Regions from separate parts of the Nonomuraea sp. LPB2021202275-12-8 genome, predicted to be linked through region 2. Evidence: predicted binding sites of a transcription regulator. Region 2 holds the regulator's gene; the other holds the start of a gene.
What was found. The regulator HspR, encoded in region 2, represses chaperone genes until heat shock. The targets are predictions, from matches to a motif close to ANTTGAGTCNNNNNGACTCAANT.
Positions count from the first base shown of each region.

Region 1: lon (endopeptidase La) is a predicted target of HspR. The motif match lies at 3,183-3,205, and genes of this name have one in related genera.

Region 1 covers NZ_JBAHWD010000002.1:186,736-194,896, forward strand. Annotated here, with positions in the region: gene V5E28_RS04670 (phenylacetate--CoA ligase family protein) at 1-1,077, opposite strand, end outside; gene V5E28_RS04675 (response regulator transcription factor) at 1,110-1,766, opposite strand; gene V5E28_RS04680 (sensor histidine kinase) at 1,763-3,043, opposite strand; gene lon (endopeptidase La) at 3,219-5,579, shown strand; gene V5E28_RS04690 (Fic family protein) at 5,727-6,872, shown strand; gene V5E28_RS04695 (methionine ABC transporter ATP-binding protein) at 7,190-8,140, shown strand.
Region 2 covers NZ_JBAHWD010000014.1:176,005-184,165, forward strand. Annotated here, with positions in the region: gene V5E28_RS25630 (LamG-like jellyroll fold domain-containing protein) at 45-2,915, shown strand; gene dnaK (molecular chaperone DnaK) at 3,082-4,953, shown strand; gene grpE (nucleotide exchange factor GrpE) at 4,953-5,552, shown strand; gene dnaJ (molecular chaperone DnaJ) at 5,572-6,756, shown strand; gene V5E28_RS25650 (heat shock protein transcriptional repressor HspR) at 6,760-7,110, shown strand; gene clpB (ATP-dependent chaperone ClpB) at 7,115-8,161, shown strand, end outside.

The sequences.
Region 1 (8,161 bases), on a different contig from region 2:
CTGCTGCTCCAGCCCGACCGCGATGTTCTCCGGATACACGTTCGCCCCGTAGTAGGAGACGGTGAAGTGGGTGCGATCGAAGACGTACACGAAGGGCCGTTCGGGTCCGGGGGCCGACGGTTCGAGCCCGCGCTCCCGGACGAACCGCAGCATGCGTTCGTACGGGATCACCCCGCCCTCGTCCGCGATGTGGTAGCGGATCAGCGGGACGCCGTTGTCGCCGGAGAAGAGCAGCGTGCCCCGGTGCTCCTCGAAATGGCGGACCTCGGGGTCGTACTGGACGAGCGTCGGCAGGCGGGACTCGCCGAACAGCTCCCTGGCCGTGGCGGGTCGTTCGGCCAGGAAGCGGCGGATCTCCACCGACAGCGGAGTCTCGTTGCCCAGAACGCCCGCGTCGGCGGTGCCGTACAGGGAGGCGATGCCGCGCAGCGGGTCGTCGATGCCCGCTCTGGAGGCCACGAGGGTGCGCCATTCCTCGCTGAAGACCTCGCCGGCGGTGACCAGCTTGACGTCCCAGGCGGACCAGGGGAGACCGGAGTCGATGACGTTCTTCAGGAAGGGCGGGTAACCGAGCAGGACCACCTGGTCGAAGTGTGGCGCCAGCTCGGGGATGACGCGCAGGATCTCCTGCTTGTCGCTGCCGGGCGCGACCACGCTGATCGGATATCCGAGCTCCGCCAGGTGGCGGCAGCAGCTGACGGTGAACAGGCCGCCGACCCAGGTGCCGAGCGCGAAGCAGACGACGGCCAGGGTGCGGCGTTCGCGGGCGTCGAAGGAGTCCCTGAAGATCTCCTCGAAACGGGCGGCGATCACCCGCTCGTCAGAGGCGGAGCGCGGCCAGAACGACGGCACCCCGGTGGAGCCGGACGACACCGCGATGATGTCGCCGATCACCCCGTCGCGGCACAGATCGGGCAGGGGATGGCGGCGCGTGTAGCCGTCCTTGGTCGTCATCGGCAATCCCACGAAATCCTGAGATGTCGTGATCTTCCGGGGATCGATGTGGTGCTCGGCCAGGAACGCCCGGTAGGCCGGCACCGTCTCCGCCACCTCGTGGAACAGCTTGACGACGTCCATCTGCCGACTGTAGATCCGCCGGGCGGCGGCCGTCACCCGCCCGGCCGCACCAGCCCCGTCTCGTAGGCGTAGACGATGGCCTGGGCCCGGTCACGCAGCCCCAGCTTCATCAGCACCCGCCCCACGTGGGTCTTGACGGTCTGCTCGGCCAGCACCAGCTTGCCGGCGATCTCCTGGTTGGACATGGCCTGGGCGACCAGGGTGAGCACCTCGGTCTCCCGCTCGGTCAGCCCTGCCAGCCGGCCCGCCTCGGGTGCCCGTGACGGGCCCAGCCTGGCGAACTCGCGGATGAGCCGCTTGGTCACCGCCGGCGCGATGAGCGCCTCACCGGCGGCCACCACCCGCACCGCCTCGGCCAGCTGGGTGGCGGAGGCGTCCTTGAGCAGGAACCCGCTCGCCCCGGCGCGCAGCGCCTCGTAGACGTAGTCGTCGAGGTCGAAGGTGGTCAGGATGAGGACCTTGGACCGCGCGCCGGAGGACAGGAGCCGCCTGGTGGCCTCCAGCCCGTCCATGACCGGCATCCGGACGTCCATCAGCACCACGTCGGGGGCGAGCTCCGCCGCCCGCTCGACCGCCTCCCGACCGTCGGCGGCCTCGCCTACCACCTCGATGTCCGGCTGGGCACTCAGGAACACGGTGAACCCGGTGCGCACCATGCCCTGGTCGTCGGCGATCAGCACCCGGATCACCCGGACCCCCGTTCGGTCGTGGCGTCGACCGGCAGTGTCGCGGTCACCTGGAAACCTCCCACGGGGACCGGCCCGGCGTCGAGCGTGCCGCCGAGCAGCGCCGCCCGCTCGCGCATGCCGACCAGCCCCTGACCGGCTCCCCGCGGCCCGGCGGGGGCGAGGCCGGGGCCGTTGGTGATGTGCAGGCGTAAGCCGCCGTCGTCGCGGCCGATGTCGACCACGACCGTGGCGCCCGGCGCGTGGCGCATGGCGTTGCTCAGCGACTCCTGGACGATCCGGTAGGCCGACAGTCCCAGCGCGGGCGCCAGGCCCTCCAGCGACGTGGGCCGCTTGACCAGCACCGTCAGCCCCGTGGCCCGCGCGTTGGCGATCAGCTCCTCGACCCGGTCGAGGCCGGGCAGCGGCGCGGTGTCGGTCCGGCCGTCCTGGTCGCGCAGCACGCCGAGCACCTGGCGGAGCTGGGCGATCGCGTCCAGCGACAGGCCGCGGATGTCCGCCAGCCCCGCTTCGAGCTGGGCCGGATCGCCCGCCGCCTTGAGGGGGACCGCCTCGGCCTGGATCGCGATCACCGACATGTGGTGCGCCACCACGTCGTGCAGCTCGCGCGCGATGCGGGCCCGCTCCTCCAGCACGGCCTGGGCGCCCACCGCCTCCTGTGTGCGCTGCTCCTCCACGACCAGCTGGGCCGTGGCGGTGCGGCGGACGCGCACGTTGTAGCCGAACAGGACGGCGACCGTCACCATGACCGCCGCGACGGGCATGGAGTTGGGATGGATGATCCAGGCCGTCAGGACGCTCAGCACCCAGATCGCGACGGTGATCCGCCGCTCGCAGCGTACCGCGGCCGAGTAGCTCACCAGCAGACAGGACAGCACCATCAGGAACGTGTAGGGGGCATCGGCGGGCCGGACGCCGATGGACGAGGTCACCCAGACGCCGATCGGCAGCATGAGGAACCCGGTCCGCCAGGCGGCCAGCGGCCACCTGTCGCGCAGCGCGAGCGGCAGGGCCACGCCCACGGCCATGAGCAGAGAGAAGCCCTCGGAGACGGGGGAGACGGCCTTCACATTCCAGTCGGACACCTGGGAGAGCGTGGTGAGGAACGCGATCGCGGCCAGCAGCGCGTCGGCCGCCTGCACCAGATCCAGCCGGGAGGTCGGGACGACGGCGAGCCGGCGCGGCAACCGGACTGTCAGCCGCCGCGAGCGGGGCGCCGGAGGGTCGGCCACACCCTGATAGAGCGCGAGCTGAACAGGCCGCACCACTGCCGGGATCACGCCCACAGCCTACGAGCGGGGCCGGGGGCGCCGCGTCCCACCAAGGTCTGATCCCCCCTCATTCCCAGGTATCGCTTACATAATTACGATCGCTCTGAGCGAACAGTCGCAGCGAAGGGAACAATGGCGGGCTCTGATGAATTGAGTCCATGTAACTCAACCCTTTGGAGTGCGCATGAGTGAGAGCTTGATCCTCCCGGTCCTGCCGCTGGATGACGCTGTCGTCCTGCCGGGCATGGTGGTTCCCCTGGACCTGTCCGACTCCGAGGTGCGGGCCGCCATCGACGCGGCACAGGCATCCGGTCGCAACAAGCCGCAGGTCCTCCTCGTTCCCCGGATCGACGGCCGTTACGGCGCCGTCGGCGTGCAGGCCGTTGTCGAGCAGGTCGGGAGGCTTCCCGGCGGCGAGCCCGCCGCGGTCGTCCGCGGCGTCAACCGGGTGCGCGTCGGCAGTGGCACGACCGGACCGGGGGCGGCGCTGTGGGTGGAGGTCAGCACGGTCGACACCGTCGCCGCGGGCGAGCGCGCCCAGGAGCTGGCCAAGGAGTATAAGGCCCTGGCCACCACGATCCTGCAGAAGCGTGGCGCCTGGCAGGTGGTCGACCAGGTCAACCAGATCGACGACCCGTCGGTGCTGGCCGACAGCTCCGGCTACACCCCGTGGCTGACGACCGCCCAGAAGGTCGAGCTGCTGGAGGCCGCCGACCCGGCTGACCGGCTGGCCCGGCTGATCGAGTGGTCCCGCGACCACCTCGCCGAGCTGGACGTGGCCGAGACGATCCGCAAGGACGTCCAGGAGGGCATGGACAAGCAGCAGCGCGAGTTCCTGCTGCGCCAGCAGCTCGCCGCGGTCCGCAAGGAGCTCAAGGAGCTCAACGGCGACACCGCCGGGACCGAGGAGGAGGACTACCGCGCCCGCGTCGAGGCCGCCGACCTGCCCGAGAAGGTGCGCGAGGCGGCGCTCAAGGAGGTCGACAAGCTGGAGCGGACCTCCGACCAGTCTCCCGAGACCGGCTGGATCCGCACCTGGCTCGACACCGTCCTCGACATCCCCTGGAACGAGCGGACCGAGGACACCTACGACATCGTCGGCGCCCGCGAGGTGCTGGACGCCGACCACACGGGCCTGTCCGACGTGAAGGACCGCATCATCGAGCACCTGGCCGTGCGCAAGCGCCGCCAGGACAAGGGTCTCGGCGTGGTGGGCGGCCGCCGCAGCGGCGCGGTGCTGGCCCTCGCCGGCCCGCCCGGAGTCGGCAAGACCTCGCTGGGCGAGTCCGTCGCCCGCGCGATGGGCCGCAAGTTCGTCCGCGTCGCGCTCGGCGGCGTCCGCGACGAGGCGGAGATCCGCGGCCACCGGCGCACCTACGTCGGCGCGCTGCCCGGCCGCATCGTCCGGGCCATCCGCGAGGCCGGCTCGATGAACCCGGTCGTCCTGCTCGACGAGGTCGACAAGGTCGGCGCCGACTACCGCGGCGACCCGACCGCTGCCCTGCTCGAAGTGCTCGACCCGGCGCAGAACCACACCTTCCGCGACCACTACCTCGAGGTCGAGCTCGACCTGAGCGACGTGCTCTTCCTGGCCACGGCCAACGTCCTGGAGGCGATCCCCGGGCCGCTGCTGGACCGCATGGAGATCGTCACCCTCGACGGCTACACCGAGGACGAGAAGGTCGCGATCGCCCGCGACCACCTGCTGCCCCGGCAGCTGGACCTGGCCGGCCTGACGGCCGAAGAGGTCAAGGTCGAGGAGGGCGCGCTGCGCAGGCTGGCCGCCGAGTACACCCGCGAGGCCGGGGTCCGGTCGCTGGAGCGCTCGATCGCCCGCATCCTGCGCAAGGTGACGGCCAACGACGAGCTGCCCGCCACCGTGGGCGCGGACGACCTGGTCGGCTACCTCGGACGGCCGCGGTTCGTGCCGGAGTCGTCGCTGCCCGAGGCCACCCAGCGCACCTCGGTGCCCGGCGTGGCGACGGGCCTGGCGGTCACCGGCGCCGGCGGCGACGTCCTCTACGTGGAGGCGTCGCTGGCGGACCCGGAGACCGGCGAGACCGGGCTCACGCTGACCGGCCAGCTCGGCGACGTGATGAAGGAGTCGGCCAGGATCGCACTGTCCTACCTGCGCTCGCACGGCGCGGAGCTGGAGCTGCCGGTCACCGCGCTGAAGGACCGCTCGGTCCACGTCCACTTCCCCGCGGGCGCCGTGCCCAAGGACGGCCCCTCGGCCGGTGTGACGCTGACGACCGCGCTGGCCTCGCTCCTGTCGGGCCGCCTGGTCCGCGGCGACGTGGCCATGACCGGCGAGATCTCGCTCACCGGGCGGGTCCTGCCGATCGGCGGCGTCAAGCAGAAGCTGCTCGCGGCGCACCGGGCGGGCATCACCACGGTGCTCATCCCGGCCCGCAACGAGCCGGATCTGGACGACGTGCCCCAGGAGGTCCGCGACGAGCTGACCATCCACCCGGTCGGCGACGTGCGCGAGGTGCTCGACATCGCCCTCGCCCCGGCGCAGGTGGCGTCTTCCGTCGCCGCCTGACCCGGCCTCCATGACGCGCACCCCGTCGCAGCTCCCGCTGCGGCGGGGTGCCCGTGTGCTCGTATCAAAGATCATTATTTTCCGTATATAGATGGTTGAATCATCCCGCCGTTTGACTGAATGATTCGTTGATGCTTGGCTGACCTCATGCTGTACGGAACGCCCGCGCTTGAGGCGGTGGACAAAGCCGTGCTGGCCGAGATCGAGGACATGCGGCGCGATCTGAAATACCGCCTGGCCGAGACCCATCGCTGGGACGGCCAGCTCCGCCGGCAGCTGCAGGCGCGCGCCATCCAGGGGTCCAACTCCATCGAGGGCTACCAGGCCAGCGTCGAGGACATCGAGTCGATCATGGCGGGGGAGGAGCCGCTGGAGACGACCGGCCCCGTGGCCAGGGAGATCGCCGGATACCAGCAGGCCCTGACCTATATCCAGCAGCTCTCCAGGGCCTCTGCCTTCCGGTATGACGCGGGGCTGCTCAACGCACTGAACTTCATGATGATCGGCCACCATCGCGACAAGTCGCCGGGCGTCATCCGGCCCGGAAGCGTCTACATCCGCAACTCAGAGACCGGCGAGGTGGTCTACGAGGGGCCGGACAGCGAACGGGTGCCGGAATTGATGGACAAGCTGGTCGAGTGGCTCAACGACGGGGATCTCGGCGCCCCCGGGTACGTCCGCGCCGCAATGGCGCACCTGAATCTCGTCAAGATCCATCCCTGGCGGGATGGCAACGGCCGGATGTCGCGGGCCCTGCAAACCCTGGTGCTCGGCCGGGATCAGATCACGACACCCGAGTTCTGTTCGATCGAGGAGTGGCTCGGCCAGCAGCGCTCCACTCTCGACTACTACGACGTCCTCGGCGAGGTCGGTCGGCGGAGCTGGAGTCCGCACGGGGACACCCTGGCATGGGTGCGGTTCTGCCTGCGAGCACACCACCTTCAAGCCCAGCGCGTGGCACAGCGCCTGGCACAGGCGGGAGAGATCTGGACCCTCCTGGAAGAGCGGATCGATGCCGACGCGCTCAACCCCCGCGTCGTGTCCGCGCTATACGAGGTGTTCGTGAACACCCGGCTGCGACGCAGCCGATACCAGGCCGACGAGGGGCTCAGCCAGGGCCAGGCCGCCCGCGACCTGCGCGACCTCGCGGCCAAGCGCTGGGTTCGGCCGTACGGCGAGACCAAGGGCCGCTTCTACGCCCCCGGCCCCCGGATGTCCGAGATCAAGGCGCAGTTCGCCGAGCGGGTCATCCCCCTGGTGGACCCGTACAAGGAGCGCGAAACCGTACAGTGACTCAGATCACCGGACATAACCGGAATAGGAGGGGCTAACAACGCTGTTGCACACGGCGTGAACGAGGCATACGCGGACGACCGGAGCGCCATGGGCGCCTGGTGTTGTCGCATGCGTATGGGGCGAATGTCCGCCATGCAGGCCCGCTGAGAACCACCCGCCCGCATCCCTCGAAGGTCACCGTGATCACACCCTTGTTCGTGCTGCGCAGGCTGAGTCACCTGCCATTCCATCCGGGCACCCGCTAGCCCGTCCTCTGCTGCTGATGTCCGTTGCGCGGCCCCTTGGGTGGCCGCTCTCAGTCGTGGGGAAATGTCGTGATCCAGGTATCCGGCCTGCGCAAGCTGTACGGCGACACCGTCGCGTTGGACGGTGTCGACCTGCACGTGCGCGAGGGCGAGATCTACGGTGTGGTCGGCCAGAGCGGCGCCGGCAAGAGCACCCTGCTCCGCTGCGTCAACCTGCTCGAACGGCCCGCCGCCGGCACCGTAACGGTGGCCGGGCAGGACCTGACGGCGCTGCGCGGCAGGGAGCTCAACCGTGCCCGCCAGCGCATCGGCATGATCCACCAGCACTTCGCGCTGCTCTCCTCGCGCACGGTCGCCGGCAACGTGTCCTTCCCGCTGGAGGTCATGGGCGTGCCCAGGGCGGAGCGACGGCGACGCGTCGGCGAGCTGCTCGACCTGGTGGGGCTCGGCGGCCGCGGGGGCGACCACCCGCACCAGCTGTCCGGCGGGCAGAAGCAGCGGGTCGGCATCGCCCGGGCGCTGGCGGGCAACCCGGCGGTGCTGCTGTCGGACGAGGCCACCTCGGCGCTCGACCCGGGCACCACGCAGTCGATCCTGGCCCTGCTCAAACGGCTCAACACCGAGCTCGGGCTGACGATCCTGCTGATCACCCACGAGATGGACGTCGTCAAGACCATCTGCGACTCCGCCGCCATCATGGCCGGCGGCCGGATCGAGGAGTCGGGGCCGATCGCCGGGCTCATCAGGACGCCGGGCTCGCGGCTGACGCGGGAGATCTTCCCGCTGCCCGACCCCGCGCCGGCGGGCTCGGTCACGCTCACCTTCACCGGCGACCCACGGCAGGCGCTGGTGTCGGAGGTCGTGCGCAAGTTCGACGTGGACGTCAGCATCCTGGGCGGCTCGATCGAGGAGCTCGCGGGCGGCTCCGTCGGCCGCCTGCGCGTCGCCCTCGCGGGCGAGGAGGTCCCGTCCGCGCTGGCGTACCTGCGCGAGCGTGGCCTGCTGGTGGAGACGTCATGACGCGGAAAGGCGGACAGACCG
Region 2 (8,161 bases):
GCGCGGGGGCGCCACGGTGATGACGTCCGCCACTGGGGGAAACCGTGAGCCGGCTCCTGCGTGCCCTGCTGCCCGCTGTCCTGATGTCCGTCGCGCTGGTCGCCGTGGCTCCCGCCCCGGCGCAGGCGCTGCCCGAACGGTTCGAGAAGCAGACCGTCATCAGCGGACTCGACCATCCCTCCAACGTCGAGTTCGCCTCGGACGGGCGGGTGTTCGTGGCCGAGAAGAGCGGCCTGATCAAGGTCTTCGACTCGCTCTCGGACACCACCCCGACCACCTACGCCGACCTGCGCACCCGGGTGCACAACTTCTGGGACCGGGGCCTGCTCGGCATGGCGCTGCACCCCGACTTCCCCGACGACCCGCGCATCTACGTCCTGTACACCCACGACGCCGTCCCCGGCGGCACCGCACCGCGCTGGGGCACCGCCGGCGGCACCGACGATCCGTGCCCGACGCCGCCGGGGCCGACCGGGGACGGTTGCCTCGTCACCGGGCGCCTGTCCGTCCTGTCCGCGACCGGTGTGGAGACCCCGCTGATCACCGACTGGTGCCAGCAGCATCCCAGCCACTCCGTCGGCGACCTGGAGTTCGGCTCCGACGGCATGCTGTACGCCTCGGCCGGTGACGGAGCCAGCTTCAACTTCGCCGATTACGGCCAGGACAACATGCCCGCTTCGGACGTCACCCCCGACAACCCGTGCGGCGACCCGCCGTCCCCCGTGGGCACCGCGCTCTCGCCGCCAGGAGCCGAAGGCGGCGCGCTGCGCGCCCAGGACGTGCGCACGAACGGCGACCCGGCCGGGCTCGACGGCACGCTGATCCGCGTCGACCCCGACACCGGAGCGGCCGCGCCGGGCAACCCGAACGCCGCGAGCCCCGACGCCAACCTCGCCCGCGTCGTGGCCCACGGCCTGCGCAACCCGTTCCGCATCACCCACCGGCCGGGCACCTCGGAGATCTGGATGGGCGAGGTCGGCTGGAACGCCTTCGAGGAGGTCAACAGGGTCGCCGCCGCCACCTCCGGCGTCGCCAACTTCGGCTGGCCCTGCTACGAGGGCCCGAACCGGCAGGGCGGCTACGACAATCTCAACCTGACCCTGTGCGAGAACCTCTACGCGGCCGGCGGCACGGCGCACACCCAGCCCTACTTCGCCTGGAACCACGGCTCCCGCCCCGCCCCGAACGACCCCTGCCCCTCGGGCGGCTCCTCGGCCAGCGGCGTCGCGTTCTACCAGGACGGGCCGTACCCGGAGGAGTACGAGGGCGCGCTGTTCTTCTCCGACTACAGCCGCTCGTGCGTCTGGGTGATGACCAGGGGCGCCAACGGCCTGCCCGACCCGGCCACGATCGCGAACTTCGACTCCGGCATCCCGGTCGTCGAGCTGGAGACCGGCCCGGACGGCGACCTGTTCGCGGTCGACTACACGGGCGGCGCCATCGTCCGCTACATCTACGACAACGCCCCGCCGGACGCGGTGATCAGCGCCGATCCGGCCTCCGGCGACGCCCCGCTGACCGTGGCGTTCTCCGCCGCCGGCTCGTCCGACGCCGACGGCGACCCGCTCACCTACCGCTGGGACCTGGACGGCGACGGGGAGCTGGACGACTCCACGTCCGTCACGCCGTCGTTCACCTACGCGCAGCCCGGCTCCTACGAGGTGCGCTTACGCGCCGCCGACGGCAGGGGCGGCCAGGACGACGCCTCGTTCACCGTCAACGTGGACAACACCGCGCCGTCGGCCGTGATCGACACGCCCGCCGCCTCGGCGACCTGGGCGGTGGGCCAGACCGTCGCCTTCTCCGGCACCGGCTCCGACGCGCAGGACGGGGCTCTCCCCGGCACGCGCATGAGCTGGGCGCTGATCCTGCACCACTGCCCCGGCACCTGCCACGAGCACGAGATCACCACGTTCACCGGCACGAGCGGGTCCTTCCAGGCACCTGACCACGACTATCCCTCGCACCTGGAGCTGCGCCTCACCGTCACGGACACGCACGGGCTGACCGGCACCGACAGCGTGCTGCTGCAACCGAGGACAGTCGCTCTGACGTTCACGTCCACGCCCCCGGGCCTGCGGCTCGGCTTCAACGGGGAGCAGCCCGTCGCGCCCTTCACCCGCACGGTGATCGCCGGCTCCAGCAACTCGGTCTCCGCGCCGTCACCGCAGACGCTGAGCGGCCAGAGCCACGTCTTCGGCTCCTGGTCCGACGGCGGCGCGGCCAACCACCAGATCACGGCCCCCGCCACCGCCACCGCCTACACGGCCGCCTACAACCCGGCCACCGCCACGCCCGGCCTGGTCGCCGCCTACGGCATGAACGAGGGCAGCGGCAGCGTGGCCGGCGACTCCTCCGGATCCGGCAACCCCGGCACGGCCACCGCCACCTCCTGGACGCCGAGCGGCAAGTACGGCCAGGCGCTGTCGTTCAACGGCTCGTCGAGCTGGGTCACGGTCGCGGACTCGCCCGAGCTGCGCCTGACCACCGGCATGACCCTGGAGGCGTGGGTCAACCCGCAGACGGTGAGCAGCTGGCGCACGGTCGTCATGAAGCAGTACGCGAGCGACTTGGCCTACGCCCTGATGGCCGGCAGCCACGTCAACCGGCCGCACGCGGTGATCCACACCAACGGCGAGGTCGGCACCGGCGGCACCGCCTCCCTCCCCCTGGGCACCTGGAGCCACCTGGCGGTCACCTACGACGGCACGACCCTGCGCCTGTACGTCAACGGCACCCAGGTCAGCCAGCGGACCGCCGGCGGCCCGATCCGCACCGACGGAGGCGTCCTGCGCATCGGCGGCAACAGCATGTGGGGCGAGTACTTCAACGGCCTCATCGACGAGGTCCGCGTCTACGACCGGGCCCTGACGGCCGCCCAGATCCAGGCGGACATGAACACGCCGATCAGCTGACCGGCGCTCCAGGTCTCCCGGGAGTCCCCCTCCCGGGAGACCTTTGTCTGGGAATGATGCGCGCACGTCGGGGGTTGAGTCGAGTAGGCTCAAGTCGTTTGACAAAGCCACCAGGCATTCGTACGTTGAGTCTAACCAACTCAACTTTGACTACAAGGACGTACTCATGGCACGTGCGGTAGGTATCGACCTTGGGACGACCAACTCCGTCGTCTCCATCCTCGAGGGCGGTGAGCCCACCGTCATCGCCAACGCGCAGGGCTCGCGGACCACGCCGTCCGTGGTCGCCTTCGCGAAGAACGGCGAGGTCCTGGTCGGCGAGGTCGCCAAGCGGCAGGCCGTCACCAACGTGGACCGGACGATCCGCTCGGTCAAGCGCGAGATGGGCACCAACTGGTCGCAGGAGATCGACGGCAAGAAGTTCTCGCCGCAGCAGATCAGCGCCTTCGTGCTGCAGAAGCTCAAGCAGGACGCCGAGGCCTACCTGGGCGAGAAGATCACCGACGCCGTGATCACCGTCCCGGCCTACTTCAACGACAGCCAGCGCCAGGCCACCAAGGAGGCCGGCACGATCGCGGGCCTCAACGTCCTGCGCATCATCAACGAGCCCACCGCCGCGGCACTCGCGTACGGGCTCGACAAGGAGCAGGACCAGACGATCCTGGTCTTCGACCTCGGCGGCGGCACCTTCGACGTGTCCCTGCTCGACGTCGGCCAGGAGGACGGCCACGGCTTCGTCGAGGTCAAGGCCACCTCCGGCGACAACCACCTCGGTGGTGACGACTGGGACCAGCGGGTCGTCGACGAGCTGGTCACCCGGTTCAAGAACGCCCACGGCGTCGACCTGTCCAAGGACAAGATGGCCCTCCAGCGCCTGCGTGAGGCGGCGGAGAAGGCCAAGATCGAGCTGTCCAGCCAGTCCGAGACCAGCATCAACCTGCCCTACATCACGGCGTCGTCCGAGGGCCCGCTGCACCTCGACGAGAAGCTGACGCGCGCGGAGTTCCAGCGCCTGACGGCCGACCTGCTCGAGCGGACCAAGGGCCCGTTCCACCAGGTCATCAAGGACGCCGGGATCAAGCTCTCCGACATCGCGCACGTGGTGCTCGTCGGCGGCTCGACCCGTATGCCCGCCGTCACCGAGCTCGTCAAGGAGCTGACCGGCGGCCAGGAGCCCAACAAGGGCGTCAACCCGGACGAGGTCGTCGCCATCGGCGCCGCCCTGCAGGCCGGCGTGCTCAAGGGTGAGGTCAAGGACGTCCTGCTGCTCGACGTGACCCCGCTGTCGCTGGGCATCGAGACCAAGGGCGGCATCTTCACCAAGATCATCGAGCGCAACACGACGATCCCGACCAAGCGCTCCGAGGTCTTCACCACGGCCGAGGACAACCAGCCGTCGGTGCAGATCCAGGTCTACCAGGGCGAGCGCGAGATCGCTTCTTACAACAAGAAGCTGGCCACGTTCGAGCTGACCGGCATCGCCCCGGCGCCGCGCGGCATCCCGCAGATCGAGGTCACCTTCGACATCGACGCCAACGGCATCGTCAACGTCTCCGCCAAGGACCTGGGCACGGGCAAGGAGCAGACGATGACGATCACCGGCGGCTCCGCGCTGCCGAAGGACGACATCGAGCGGATGATGCGCGAGGCCGAGTCCTACGCCGAGGAGGACAAGAAGCGCCGCGAGGAGGCCGAGGTCCGCAACAACGCCGACGGGCTCGCCTACCAGACGGAGAAGTTCCTCCGCGAGAACGACGACAAGGTCCCCGCCGACATCAAGACCGAGGTCAACGACGCGCTCAGCGACCTGAAGAAGGCTCTTGAGGGCACCGACACCGACACGATCCGCACCTCGGCGGAGAAGCTCGCCACGGTCAGCCAGAAGATGGGCTCGGCCATCTACGCCCAGGGCCAGCAGTCCGCGGGCGGCGAGGACGCTCCCCAGGACGCCACGCCGGGCCAGGAGCAGAAGGCCGCGGACGACGACGTCGTCGAGGCCGAGATCGTTGACGAAGACCAGCCGAAGAAGGACCAGTGATGCCGCCGCGTGACAACGGGCACGAAGAGCCGGTGATCCGCGACAACCGCAAGATCGACCCGGAGACGGGCGAGGCACGGGTGCACGCCGACGGCAACGCCGCCGAGCAGCCCGTGCCCCCGGCCGAGGCCGCGCCCGCCAACGGGGAACTGCAGGCGCAGCTCGCCGAGCGGACCGCCGACCTGCAGCGTGTCCAGGCCGAATACACCAACTACCGCAGGCGGGTGGAGCGCGACCGCGTCGCCGTCCGCGAGCAGGCCGTCGCCAACGTGCTGGCGGAGCTGCTGCCCGTACTCGACGACATCGGCAGGGCACGTGATCACGGCGAGCTCACCGGTGGCTTCGCGAAGGTGGCAGAGTCACTGGAAGCGGCGGTCACCAAGCTCGGCCTCAGCTCCTTCGGGCAGAAGGGCGACCCGTTCGACCCCATGGTCCACGAGGCGCTGATGCACAGCTACTCGCCGGACGTGGCCGAGCCCACCGCGATCGAGGTGCTGCAGCCCGGTTACCGGATGGGTGACAGGGTGCTGCGCCCCGCGCGGGTCGCCGTGGCAGAGCCCGGGGACGCCCCTTCGGCGTCCGATGACGAAGAAAACTGACGAGGACGAAGGGCCGTAGATGAGCACCAAGGACTACCTGGAGAAGGACTACTACGCCGTCCTTGGTGTGCCCAAGTCCGCCACCGCCGACGAGATCAAAAAGGCCTACCGGAAGCTGGCCAGGCAGTACCACCCGGACACCAACCAGGGCGACGCGGCCAAGGAGACCAAGTTCAAGGAGGTCTCCGAGGCCTACGACGTCCTGTCCGACAGCAAGCGCCGCAAGGAGTACGACGAGGCGCGCACGCTGTTCGGGTCCGGGGTGGGCGGCCAGCGTCCTGGCGGTGGCGGCTTCCCGTTCGACTTCGGAGACCTGTTCGGCGGCACGGCCAGCCAGCAACAGACCGGCCAGGGGACCGGGGAGCGCTTCAGCGACCTGTTCGGCGGCCTGTTCAACCGTGGTGGTGGCGCCTCCACCCGCACCGGCACCACCACCAGGCCGCGCCGCGGGCAGGACATCGAGTCCGAGGTCACGCTGTCGTTCACCGAGGCGGTCGAGGGCTCCACGGTGTCCCTCCGCCTGACCAGCTCGGCGGCGTGCACGGCGTGCAGCGGGACGGGCGCCAAGGCCGGCACCACCCCGCGGGTCTGCCCGACCTGCGAGGGCACCGGGGCGGCCAGCCGCAACCTGGGCAACTTCGCCTTCTCCGAGCCGTGCCGCGACTGCAAGGGCCGCGGGCTGCTCGTGGACGACCCCTGCCCCGTGTGCGAGGGCAACGGCCGGGCCAAGAGCACCCGGACCATCCAGGCGCGCATCCCCGCGGGGGTGGCCGACGGGCAGCGGGTCAAGCTCAAGGCCAAGGGCGCACCGGGCGAGAACGGCGGCCCGGCGGGCGACCTCTACATCCAGACGCACGTCAAGCCGCACCCCGTGTTCGGCAGGTCGGGCGACAACCTGACGGTGACCGTCCCCGTGACGTTCACCGAGGCGGCTCTCGGCGCCGAGATCAAGGTGCCCATCCTCAAGGGCCTGCCCGTCACGCTGCGCATCCCCGCGGGCACCCCCAACGGGCGCACCTTCCGGGTGCGCGGCCGGGGAGTGGCCCGCAAGGACGGCACCAAGGGCGACCTGCTCGCCAGCGTCGAGGTGGTCGTGCCGAAGACGCTGGACGACAAGTCACGCGAGCTCCTGTCGGAGTTCAACACCGCCGCCGCGGCCGAGGACCCGCGGGCTGATCTCATTCAGAGGGCCAGAAGCGAGTAGCCGATGGACGCCAACTATTTCGACCTGTCAGACGACACTCCCGTCTACGTGATTTCGGTGGCCGCGCAGCTGTCGGGGCTCCACCCGCAGACGCTGCGGCAGTATGACCGGCTCGGACTGGTCTGCCCCGGCCGCACCGCGGGGCGCGGCCGCCTCTACTCGACACGCGACATCATCCAGCTGCGCGAGGTGCAGCGGCTCTCCCAGGAGGAGGGCATCAACCTCGCCGGCATCAAGCGGATCCTCGAACTCGAGAACGAAGCTCTGCGGCTGCGTGAGGAGGTTCACCGCCTGCGCGCCGAGATGCAGATGGTCAGGGCGCTGATCCGCTACGAGCTGCCACCGGGGGCCTAGAAAGATGGACTACAAGCTCACCCAGAAGAGCCAGGAGGCGCTTTCGGGTGCCATGCGGCGTGCCGCCGCGGAGGGCAACCCGGAGATCTCTCCGGCCCACCTGCTGACGACCCTGCTCTCCCAGACGGGCGGCACCGCCGTCCCCCTGCTCGAAGTGGTCGGCGCCGACTGGCGCACCCTCCGGGCCAAGGCCGAGGAGCAGCTCGCGGCGCTGCCCAAGGCGCAGGGCTCGACCGTGGGCGCGCCGTCGAGCTCCCGCCAGCTCCTCACCGTGATGAACACCGCCGTCCACCACGCCAACCGGCTGGAGGACCTGTACGTCTCGACCGAGCACCTGCTCGTCGGCCTGGCCGCCGACGGCGGCCAGGTGGCCGAGCTGCTGAGGTCGCAGGGCGCGACCCCGCAGGCGCTGCTCGACGCCTTCGAGAAGGTACGCGGCCACGCCCGCGTCACCAGCGAGACCCCCGAGGACACCTATCAGGCGCTGAAGAAGTACGGCGTCGACCTGACCGAGCAGGCCCGCAGCGGCAAGCTCGACCCGGTCATCGGCCGCGACTCCGAGATCCGGCGCGTGGTCCAGGTGCTCAGCCGCCGCACCAAGAACAACCCGGTGCTGATCGGCGAGCCCGGCGTCGGCAAGACCGCCGTCGTGGAGGGCCTGGCCCAGCGCATCGTGGCCGGTGACGTGCCCGAGTCGCTGCGCAACAAGCGGCTGATCTCACTCGACCTGAGCGCGATGGTGGCCGGCGCGAAGTACCGCGGCGAGTTCGAGGAGCGGCTCAAGGCCGTGCTGTCAGAGATCAAGGAGAGCGACGGGCAGATCGTCACGTTCATCGACGAGCTGCACACCGTCGTGGGCGCGGGCGCCGCCGAGGGCGCGATGGACGCGGGCAACATGCTCAAGCCGATGCTGGCCCGCGGCGAGCTGCGCATGATCGGCGCCACCACGCTCGACGAGTACCGCGAGCGCATCGAGAAGGACCCGGCGCTGGAGCGCCGCTTCCAGCAGGTGTACGTGGGCGAGCCCACGGTCGAGGACACGATCGCGATC